Diaphorobacter ruginosibacter: one gene and its partner. The protein of the gene in region 2 binds, or shares a complex with, the protein of the main gene of each other region. Links are inferred from orthologs where the notes say so. Each region holds a gene or a part of one and is shown on either strand. Other genes may lie near its edges.

The links. The genes of interacting proteins can lie anywhere in the genome.
Region 1: the proteins of rodA (region 2) and mrdA are in contact, whole or in part, in a crystal structure (PDB 6PL5), measured with the Thermus thermophilus proteins. The link is inferred for Diaphorobacter ruginosibacter from one-to-one orthologs. Residues at the interface, in WP_223903423.1 of Thermus thermophilus: Phe161, Val165, Phe168, Val169, Leu172, Pro198, Tyr199, Glu202, Tyr211, Arg212, Asp213, Gln220, Val221, Gln223, Ser224, Ile226, Ala227, Ile228, Gly229, Ser230, Gly266, Phe267, Val270, Leu274, Tyr277, Gly278, Leu281, Phe285, Leu289, Arg297; in WP_223903432.1 of Thermus thermophilus: Arg4, Ile5, His6, Leu8, Ala9, Phe12, Ala15, Leu16, Leu19, Gly20, Arg22, Ala23, Trp24, Leu26, Gln27, Val28, Tyr31, Tyr34, Leu36, Leu43, Thr45, Asp47, Lys156, Gln157, Gly158, Ser160, Val184, Leu201, Glu202.

The regions. Positions count from the first base shown.
Region 1 is NZ_CP060714.1:125,307-129,385, reverse strand. Bases 1,101-4,079 are described here. They hold mrdA (penicillin-binding protein 2), read right to left. Parts: upstream 3,579-4,079; coding sequence 1,623-3,578; downstream 1,101-1,622. Other genes in these bases: mreD (rod shape-determining protein MreD), read right to left, coding at 3,633-4,079; H9K76_RS00615 (DMT family transporter), read left to right, coding at 1,101-1,595. Also shown: H9K76_RS00620 (amino acid ABC transporter ATP-binding protein), read left to right, coding at 1-539; more of H9K76_RS00615, read left to right, coding at 702-1,100. UniProt on the Escherichia coli protein: Catalyzes cross-linking of the peptidoglycan cell wall. Responsible for the determination of the rod shape of the cell. Is probably required for lateral peptidoglycan synthesis and maintenance of the correct diameter during lateral and centripetal growth.
Region 2 is NZ_CP060714.1:4,318,302-4,323,494, reverse strand. The notes cover bases 857-3,849. They hold rodA (rod shape-determining protein RodA), read left to right. Parts: upstream 857-1,763; coding sequence 1,764-2,936; downstream 2,937-3,849. Other genes in these bases: tldD (metalloprotease TldD), read left to right, coding at 3,009-3,849; H9K76_RS19595 (YqiA/YcfP family alpha/beta fold hydrolase), read right to left, coding at 1,058-1,642; H9K76_RS19600 (PglL family O-oligosaccharyltransferase), read left to right, coding at 857-1,006. In the rest of the region: more of H9K76_RS19600, read left to right, coding at 1-856; more of tldD, read left to right, coding at 3,850-4,469. UniProt on the Escherichia coli protein: Peptidoglycan polymerase that is essential for cell wall elongation. Also required for the maintenance of the rod cell shape. Functions probably in conjunction with the penicillin-binding protein 2 (mrdA).

The DNA of each region.
Region 1 (4,079 bases), 4.2 Mb from region 2 along the record:
CCGTCACCGACGATGCGAAGACGCTGCAGGCCCAGCGCTGCGAGGTCGGCATGGTGTTCCAGCAGTTCAACCTGTTCGGCAACATGACGGTGCTGGACAACGTGTCGCTCGCGCCGCGCCGCATCCGAGGCCTCTCGCGCGAGCAGGCCCATGCGCGGGCGATGACGCTGCTCACCCGCGTGGGCCTCAAGGACCATGCGAACAAGTACCCCTGGCAGCTCTCGGGCGGGCAGCAACAGCGCGTGGCCATTGCCCGCGCGCTCGCGATGGAGCCCAAGGTGATGCTGTTCGACGAGCCCACCTCGGCACTCGATCCCGAGATGGTCCAGGAGGTGCTCGACGTGATGCGCGAGCTTGCGCGCAACGGCATGACCATGATCATCGTGACCCACGAAATGGGCTTCGCCCGCGAAGTGGCCGACCGCGTGATGTTCTTCGACCAGGGCCGCATTACCGCAGAGGCACCGCCTGCCGAGTTCTTCGGCAACCCGGCGAATGACCGCATCCGTGCCTTTATCGGCAGAATGTCGAATCATTGACAGCGCGGGGCCAACCGGTTTTCCGGCCACCTCCGCAGTCCTGCGAGCGCGGGAAGCCCCAGCCACAATGATGAGATAGCCCCTCAGACGCGACGCAAAGCCGCGACAGTACTCTCGTACGGCAAGGCTTTGGCCGAACCACCCAACAGAATTCCATCCGCTATGCGTTCCGAGCGCCGTGGCCTCGTGGCCCTTTTGATCGTCACCATCGTCTGGGGAACCACCTTCCCGGCGATGAAACTGCTGTCCAGCCATCTGGACGCCCTGCAGATCATCTGGGCGCGCTTTGCGATCGCCCTGTGTGTGCTGCTGCCCATGTGGCGCGGCATGCGCAGCAACGAGCGCCGCTGGGGCCTTGCGCTCGGCGTGCTGCTGTTCATCGCGTTCTGGCTGCAGATCGAGGGCCTGGCCCGCACCTCCAGCAACCGCAATGCCTTCGTCACCGGGCTCAACGTGCTGGTGGTGCCGATTCTCGCGATGCTGGCGCTGGGCCGCCGCTATGGGCTGGCGCTGTGGGTCGCCTGCGGCATGGCGCTGCTGGGCATGACGTTCATGTTCCACGAGAACGAACCCTGGAACCTGGGCGACACGCTCACCCTCGCCAGCACGTTCTTCTACGCCATCTACATCCTGGCGCTCGAGGAATGCGCGCGGCGCACTGCCGGGCAACCGCTGCGCGCCACGCGCATGGCGGCGGCGCAGGCAGCCGTGATGTTCGTGTCGGCCACCATCCTCGTCCTGGTGCGTCATGGTGACGTGCCGAGCGCCCTGGGCCCGCTGTTGCACCTTCCCGCCACATCATGGGCCGCGCTCGTCTACCTCGGCGTGTTCGCGAGCGTGATGGTCGTCACGCTCCAGGCCTGGGGCCAGCAGCGCGTGGACGCCATGCGCAGCGCGATCATCTATGGGCTCGAGCCCGTCTTCGCGGCCACCATGGGCTGGTTCCTGATCGGTGAAACGCTGGGCCTGAACGGCCTGCTGGGCGCGGCGCTGATCGTGGGCGCGCTGATCGTGAGCCAGTTGCAGCCGCCGAAGGAGGTGGTGGCTGCGGCGTGATCCGCCGCGCTCGGTGGGTTGCTCCCGTCAGGGCGCCGGCGGCTCGTTCGCCGTGAGCGAAATATCTGCCGCCTTGCGCGGCGTGCCGATCGGCGCGGTGGCCTGGCCCTTCGAGACGGCGGCCAGATCGGCCTCGCTCGGGTACTGCCCGAGCAGCCAGTAGTCGAACACCCGGCGCACGATGGGGCCCGCGGCGGCGGCGCCGAAGCCGGCGTTCTCCACGATCACGGCCACCGCGATGCGCGGCTCCTCGAGCGGCGCAAAGGCGGAGAACAGCGAGTGGTCGCGCTTGTGCTCGTCGAGCAGCTTGGCGTTGTAGCGCACGTTCTGGCCCAGGCTCACGGCCTGCGCCGTGCCGGTCTTGCCGCCCGAGGTGTACTGCGCGCTGGCGAACAGCCGCGCGCCCGTGCCGACCTTGTTCACCAGGCCAAGCGACTTGTGGATGATCTCGATGTTCTTCGGCTCATAGCCCAGGGAGACGCCGGGAGGCTGCTGGATGTCGACGATCTTGCCCGTGACCGCGTCCTTGGTGGCCTTGGCGATATGAGGTGTGAAGCGCGTGCCGCCGTTGGCCAGCGTGGCCTCGGCACCCGCCAGTTGCAGGATGGTGAAGTTGTTGTAGCCCTGCCCGATTCCCAGCGACACGGTTTCGCCCGAGTACCAGCGCTTCATCTCGGGGCGCTTGTAGGTGTTGCGCTTCCAATCGGTGCTGGGCAGCGTGCCGCGCACTTCGCCGTTCAGGTCCACGCCGGTGATCTGGCCGAAGCCCAGCGGCTTCATGAAGTCGTGGATCATGTCCACACCCATGTCGACGGCAAGCGAATAGAAATAGGTGTTGCTCGAATACTGGATCGCGCGGTACATGTCCACGCCGCCCAGGCCGCCTTCGTGGCTGCGGAAGGTGCGGCCGCCATAGTTGAAGTAGCCCGGATCGCTGTACACCTGCGTGGGCGAGCGCTTGTTCAGCTGCAGCGCGGCCAGCCCCATGAACGGCTTGTAGGTCGAGCCCGGCGGGTAGGTACCGCGCAGCGCACGGTTGAGCAGCGGCTTGTTGATCGATTCATTGAGCGCCTGCCAGTTCTCCTGGTCAATGCCTTCGACGAACAGGTTCGGATCGAACGTGGGCTTGCTCACCAGCGCGAGGATCTCGCCGTTGCGCGGGTCCATCGCGACGAGCGCCCCGCGCCGGTCGCCGAACATTTCCTCCACCAGGCGCTGCAGCTTGATGTCGACCGACAGCATCACGGTATCGCCCGGCGTCGCGGCGAAGCTCGCGAGGCGGCGCACGGCGTGGCCACCGGCGGAGGTCTCGAGGCGCTCCACGCCGGTGTGGCCGTGCAGGGTCGACTCGTAGGAGGACTCGACGCCGAGCTTGCCGATGTAGTCGGTGCCGCGGTAGTTGGCAGCGTCGTCGGAATCCTCGATGCGCTCCTTCTCGCGCTGGTTGATGCGGCCGATGTAGCCGATCAGGTGGCTGCCGGTCTCGCCCAGGGGGTAGTTGCGGAACAGGCGGGCCTTGATGTCCACGCCGGGGAAGCGGTAGCGCTGGGCCGCAAAGCGGGCGACCTCCTCGTCCGTCAGGCGCGTGCGGATGGGAATGGACTCGAAGCTCTTGGAATCCTCCATGAGCCGCCGGAACTTGCGGCGGTCGCGCGAACTGATGTCCACGATCCGGGACAGCTCCTCGATGGTGTCGTCCAGATTGGAGACCTTGGAGCGCATGATCTCAAGCGTGTAGGCCGAATAGTTGGAGGCCAGCACCACGCCGTTGCGGTCAAGGATCAGGCCCCGGTTGGGCACGATCGGCACGACGGCCGTGCGGTTGCTCTCGGCCTGGTCGGCCAGGTCGTCATGGCGCACCACCTGCAGCACCAGCAGGCGCGAGACGATGAGCAGGAATGCCAGAAAGACCAGGAAGCCGACGACGATCACCCGCAAACGGAAGCGAGAGACGTCGGCCTCTACATTTCGCAATTCAGTCATGGTGTGCGGGCTTCATGGGTGGCCGGTCGGACAAACAGGCAGGCACGGCAAGCATCAGAGCGGCCGGTTCTCGTCCGGATCGGGCGGACGCCGCTGCGGCGCAAGCAGGATCCACGTGGCAATCGGCCACAGAACGGCTTCCAGCGCAGGTGCAATCAGACCTTCGAGGCCTGGCAAAGTTCCCCCGGAGATCAGGCGCAGCAGGAGCTCGATCGCGTGAGCTCCCACGAACAGCGGCACCATCTGCAGCGCCTGCAGCCACACGTTGAACCACAGCATGCGGCGGCTGGACATCTGGGCCGCATACATCAGCAGGCAGTACACCAGCGCATGCTGGCCGAGCAGCGCGGACTGGCTCACATCCATGCACAGCCCGAGGATGAAAGCCACGCTCATGCCCACGCGCTGCGGCTGGTGGATGCCCCAGAACGCAAGCAGCACCATCAGCCAGTCGGGCGTCCAGACCACGCGCCCGAGCGGCAGCAGATTGATGGCCAGCCC
Region 2 (5,193 bases):
GCTGTCGGCCTGGCTGTTGCCCGAGCTGCTTCTGCGCTGGACCGGCGTGCAGATGGATGGCCTGTTCATGCGCGTGGCAGACACCTCGCATCGCTGCACCAGCCGGCTGACGCTGTGGTCGAACATGCTGTACCTGATCGAGCAGCGGCCATGGCTCGGATGGGGCTGGGGCGAGCTCGACTACGCGCACTACAGCACGCTTTTCCCGGGCGAGCGCTTCTGCGTGCTGCTCGACAATGCCCACAACCTGCCGCTGCACCTGGCCGTCGAGCTGGGCCTGCCCGCGGCAGGCGCCTTCTGCGTTCTGGTGATCTGGGCCGTGTGGCGCGGCAAGCCCTGGCGCGAGACCGACCCCGTGCGCCAGCTGGCATGGGGGGTGCTGGCCCTCATCGGCATGCACAGCATGCTGGAGTTCCCGCTCTGGTACGGTCCGTTCCAACTGGTGGCGGTGCTGTCCATTGCCATTCTCCTGCTGCCGCGCGGCGAGGCACAGCCGAGGCCGCGGACGGTGATCCGGGTGCAGGTGGCGCTGCTCACGGCCTGTGTGGCGTGGCTGGCGGGAGCGTTCATCATCGGCAACGATTTCCGCCGCATGGCGCAGCTGTACATCGATCCTCCGCATCGCCTCGCCCAGTGGCGCGACCTGACCGCGCGCGAGGTGAGCCAGACCACCGGCTTCTTCGTCAACCCGGCCGAGTTCGCCTGGCTCACCACCACGACGGTGAACGAGCAGAACGCCGTGCAGATGCATGCGATGGCGCGGCGCCTGCTGCACTATTCGCCCGAGCCGCGCGTGATCACGAAGTTGATCACCAGCGCGCAGTTGCTGGGCCTCCAGGCTGACGTGCAGGAGCAGACCCAGCTGCTCGAGCGGGCCTATCCCGATGCGAGCAAGACGTTCCGGGAACAGCAAGAGCAGCAAAAGCAGAAGGCGTCGGCGGCATCCCAGGCCGGCAGCAGTGCGAGCCAGGCCACACCCGAGGGCTCCGGCGTCGCGGGGTCCTGAGTTCAGTCGCGAAGCAAGAGGACGCAAAAGGAGGGCGCGCGCGCCCTCCCGTCACACCAGGTCGCAGAAGCGGATCACGTCGCCCACCTGCGAGGCGAAGCTGCTCAGTGCGTGGTCGCCGCCCTCCAGCACGTGCAGCTCGGCGTGCGGATAGCGCTCCACCATCTCGCGCCAGTCCAGCAGTTCGTCACCCTTGGCGATGACGGCCATTTCGGGTGCGGCGGGCGGCAGGTGGCGTACGTCCAGGGCCTTGAGCTCATCGACGAAGTGGGGCTGGAAATAGAAATGCTCGTTCGGGTTGTGCCACGCGGTCTGCTCGCCGATGTGCCGCTGCAGGTCGCGTGCGGGATTCACCGCGGGGTTGAGCATCACGCTGCGGCAGGTTTGGTGCTGCGCAAACCAGCTCGCATAAAAGCCTCCCAGAGACGAGCCGATCACGGCGGTTGTCGCGCGCGGCCAGTGGCTGGTGGCGCTCGCCACCATCGCCATCGCATCCCGGGGAGACGGCGGCAACTGGGGGCACCAGAAGTGCACGTCGGGATGATCCCGCTTCACGGCGGCTGCGGTCAGCTGCGCCTTGGCGGACTGGGGGGATGAACGGAATCCGTGCAGATAGAGCAGATGCGTCGTTGCCATGGGAAGAAAGGAACAGAAGAGGAGAGAGCGTCGTCGAGAGCGCTGTCGAGTTCGATGTCTTGGTGCCCGATTCTGCACCTCGTGCGCAGGGTTGTGCGCCGCGCGGGGATAATCGCCGCCCATGTCCGCCGTTTTCGACAAACCCACCGTTCTGCAGCGCATCCTGCCCATGTTGCGCGGGTTCGACTGGCCGCTCATTTTCCTGCTGTTGGTGCTCACCTCGATCGGGCTCACGGCGATGTATTCGTCGGGCTATGACCACGGGACGCGGTTTACCGACCATGGCCGCAACATCCTGCTGGCGGCGGGCATCCTCTTCTGCGTCTCGCAGGTGCCGCCCCAGAAGCTCATGGCGCTGGCCGTGCCGCTCTACACCTTGGGGGTGGCGCTGCTGGTGGCGGTAGCGTTGTTCGGCATCACCAAGAAAGGAGCACAGCGCTGGATCAACGTGGGTGTGGTGATCCAGCCCAGCGAACTGCTCAAGATCGCGACGCCGCTGATGCTGGCATGGTGGTTCCAGAAGCGCGAAGGGCAGCTGCGCGCGCTGGATTTCGTGGTGGCCGGGGTGCTGCTGATGATCCCCGTGGGGCTGATCATGAAGCAGCCCGACCTGGGCACCTCGCTGCTGGTGATGGCGGCAGGGCTCTCTGTGATCTTCTTCGCGGGACTGCCATGGCGGCTGGTGATTCCGCCGATGGTGATCGGTGCCATCGGCATCGTGCTGATCGTCTGGTTCGAGCCGCAACTGTGCGCGGACGGGGTGCGCTGGCCCGTGCTGCACGACTACCAGCAGCAGCGCATCTGCACGCTGCTCGACCCCACGCGCGACCCGCTGGGCAAGGGGTTTCACATCATCCAGGGCATGATCGCGATCGGCTCGGGCGGCGTCTGGGGCAAGGGCTTCATGGCGGGCACGCAGACGCACCTGGAATTCATTCCCGAACGTACGACCGATTTCATCTTCGCCGCCTTCTCCGAAGAGTTCGGGCTGGTGGGCAATATTGCGCTGATCGTGAGCTTCCTGCTGCTGGTGTGGCGCGGCCTGGCCATCGCGGTGGGCGCGACCACGCTGTTCGGGCGGCTGATGGCCGGCGCGGTGTCGATGATCTTCTTCACCTACGCCTTCGTGAACATGGGCATGGTCAGCGGCATCCTGCCGGTCGTGGGCGTGCCTCTGCCGTTCGTGAGCTACGGCGGTACGGCGATGGTCACGCTGGGCCTTGCGCTCGGCGTGCTGATGTCGGTCGCGCGGGCCCAGAACCAGCCGTCGCAGGCGCCGCAGGAGGCGGCATAGCCGCCCAGGTCGCTACAGCGCTCTTACGCACATGTTGCAGCAGGGAGATGAGGCTCTGCCTAAAATGGGCGAATGATCTCCCGCGAACCCACCATTGAACGTTTGGCCATCGCCCGGCAGCTGCTGCTGGAGCCGTTCGGCCTTGATGAGTCCCATCTGGCCCGTGCGCTGGCGGAAATCCGCGCGCACCAGGTGGACGATGCCGACCTGTACTTCCAGTACACGCGCAGCGAGGGCTGGAGCCTGGAGGAGGGCATCGTCAAGACCGGCTCGTTCAGCATCGACCAGGGCGTCGGCGTCCGTGCGGTGAGCGGCGAGAAGACGGCCTTTGCCTATTCCGACGATATTTCCGAAGCCTCGCTGCTCGACGCGGCACGCACCGTGCGCTCGATCGCCTCGGTTGCCAAGTCGGCCCGCACCCGGGTGGGTGCCCGCAAGATTGCCCAAAGCCGCTCGCTGTATCCCGAACTCGACCCCATCGCGACCATGGACAGCACGGCCAAGGTGCAGTTGCTTGAGCGCGCCGAGAAGCTGGCCCGCTCCAAGGACCCGCGCGTGGTCCAGGTCATGGCGGGCCTGGCCGGCGAATACGACGTGGTGCTGGTCGCGCGTGCGGATGGCACGCTGGCGGCCGACGTGCGCCCGCTGGTGCGCATGTCGATCACCGTGATCGCAGAACAGAACGGGCGCCGCGAGGTCGGCTCGGCCGGCGGCGGCGGTCGCTTCGGCCTGGCCTACTTCGATGACGAACTGGTCCACCAATACGTGAGCGAAGCCGTGAATGCGGCGCTTGTCAATCTCGAATCGCGTCCTGCACCTGCCGGCGAGATGACCGTGGTGCTCGGCCCCGGCTGGCCCGGCGTGCTGTTGCACGAAGCGGTCGGGCACGGCCTGGAGGGCGATTTCAACCGCAAGGGATCGAGCGCATTCAGCGGCCGCATCGGCGAGCGCGTGGCCGCCAAGGGCGTCACCGTGCTGGACGACGGCACCATCGCCGACCGCCGCGGCTCGCTCAATGTCGACGACGAAGGCCATGCCACGCAGAAGAACGTGCTGATCGAGGACGGCATCCTCAAGGGCTACATCCAGGATGCGATGAATGCGCGCCTGATGAAGACCAGGCCCACGGGCAACGGCCGACGCGAGAGCTACGCGCATATTCCGATGCCGCGCATGACCAATACCTACATGCTGGGTGGCGACAAGGACCCGCAGGAAATCGTCGCCTCCATCAAGAAGGGCCTGTATGCGACCAATTTCGGTGGTGGCCAGGTGGACATCACCAGCGGCAAGTTCGTGTTCTCCGCGAGCGAGGCCTACTGGGTGGAGAACGGCAAGATCCTGTATCCCGTGAAGGGCGCCACCATCGTGGGCAGCGGCCCCGAGTCGCTCAAGAAGGTCAGCATGATCGGCAACGACATGAAGCTCGATTCGGGCGTCGGCACCTGCGGCAAGGAAGGCCAGAGCGTCCCCGTGGGCGTGGGTCAGCCGACCATGCGCATCGAGGGCCTGACCGTGGGGGGCACGGCGTGACCAGAACAACCCCCTGAGGCGCTGCGCGCCTTCCCCCTTCTCTCGAACTGCTGCGCAGTTCGGGAAGGGGGACGCAGCCGGTGCGGCGGGGCGGCCCTTGCACGGCTGCCTGCGCATCAGGCCACGCCAGTTTCAAAGGGCGCGTCCAAAAAACGAGTAGTGGGCAGATACCACTCAATCCAATTCCAACGAAGCCCAAAGCACGAGCGCAGCGACGTGCCGAAAATTCCTCTTCCAGACTGACTCGCGGTGGCTGTCTGAACGGAGCGCGTAGCGCGCAGTGAGTTTTACCGCGTGACCCCGTATGCCAAGCGCATTTTTGGTGACTTTTTGGGCAAGACCAAAAAGTTACTGCCCCGCCGGGGGCACTCCCGGCCTCCGCCCTCAACCCAAGAATAGCGACCGCATCAAAGCCCCCGGCACCCATCATCACCCACCCCCGACACAGAGCACCCCGATCAGGCCCCACAGAGGCTGTTGCGAAATCGCCACCAAAATTCTTGGTTGCAGTGCATCAAAAAGTGCTACATTGAACCCCTATGCAAGTACGCAGCGCGTTTTACTTTTACTTTTGGTTCTCGTCCAAGGCGGATGAGAGGCCACTGCGCGCACGTTAAAGACTAGCAAGCAAGTTCTCCCAAAAAACCGCCGAAGCTGAAAAGCCCGGCGGTTTTTTGTTTTTCCAGTCCCCTTTTTTGCCACGTTTCCCTTTCAGACAGTCAAC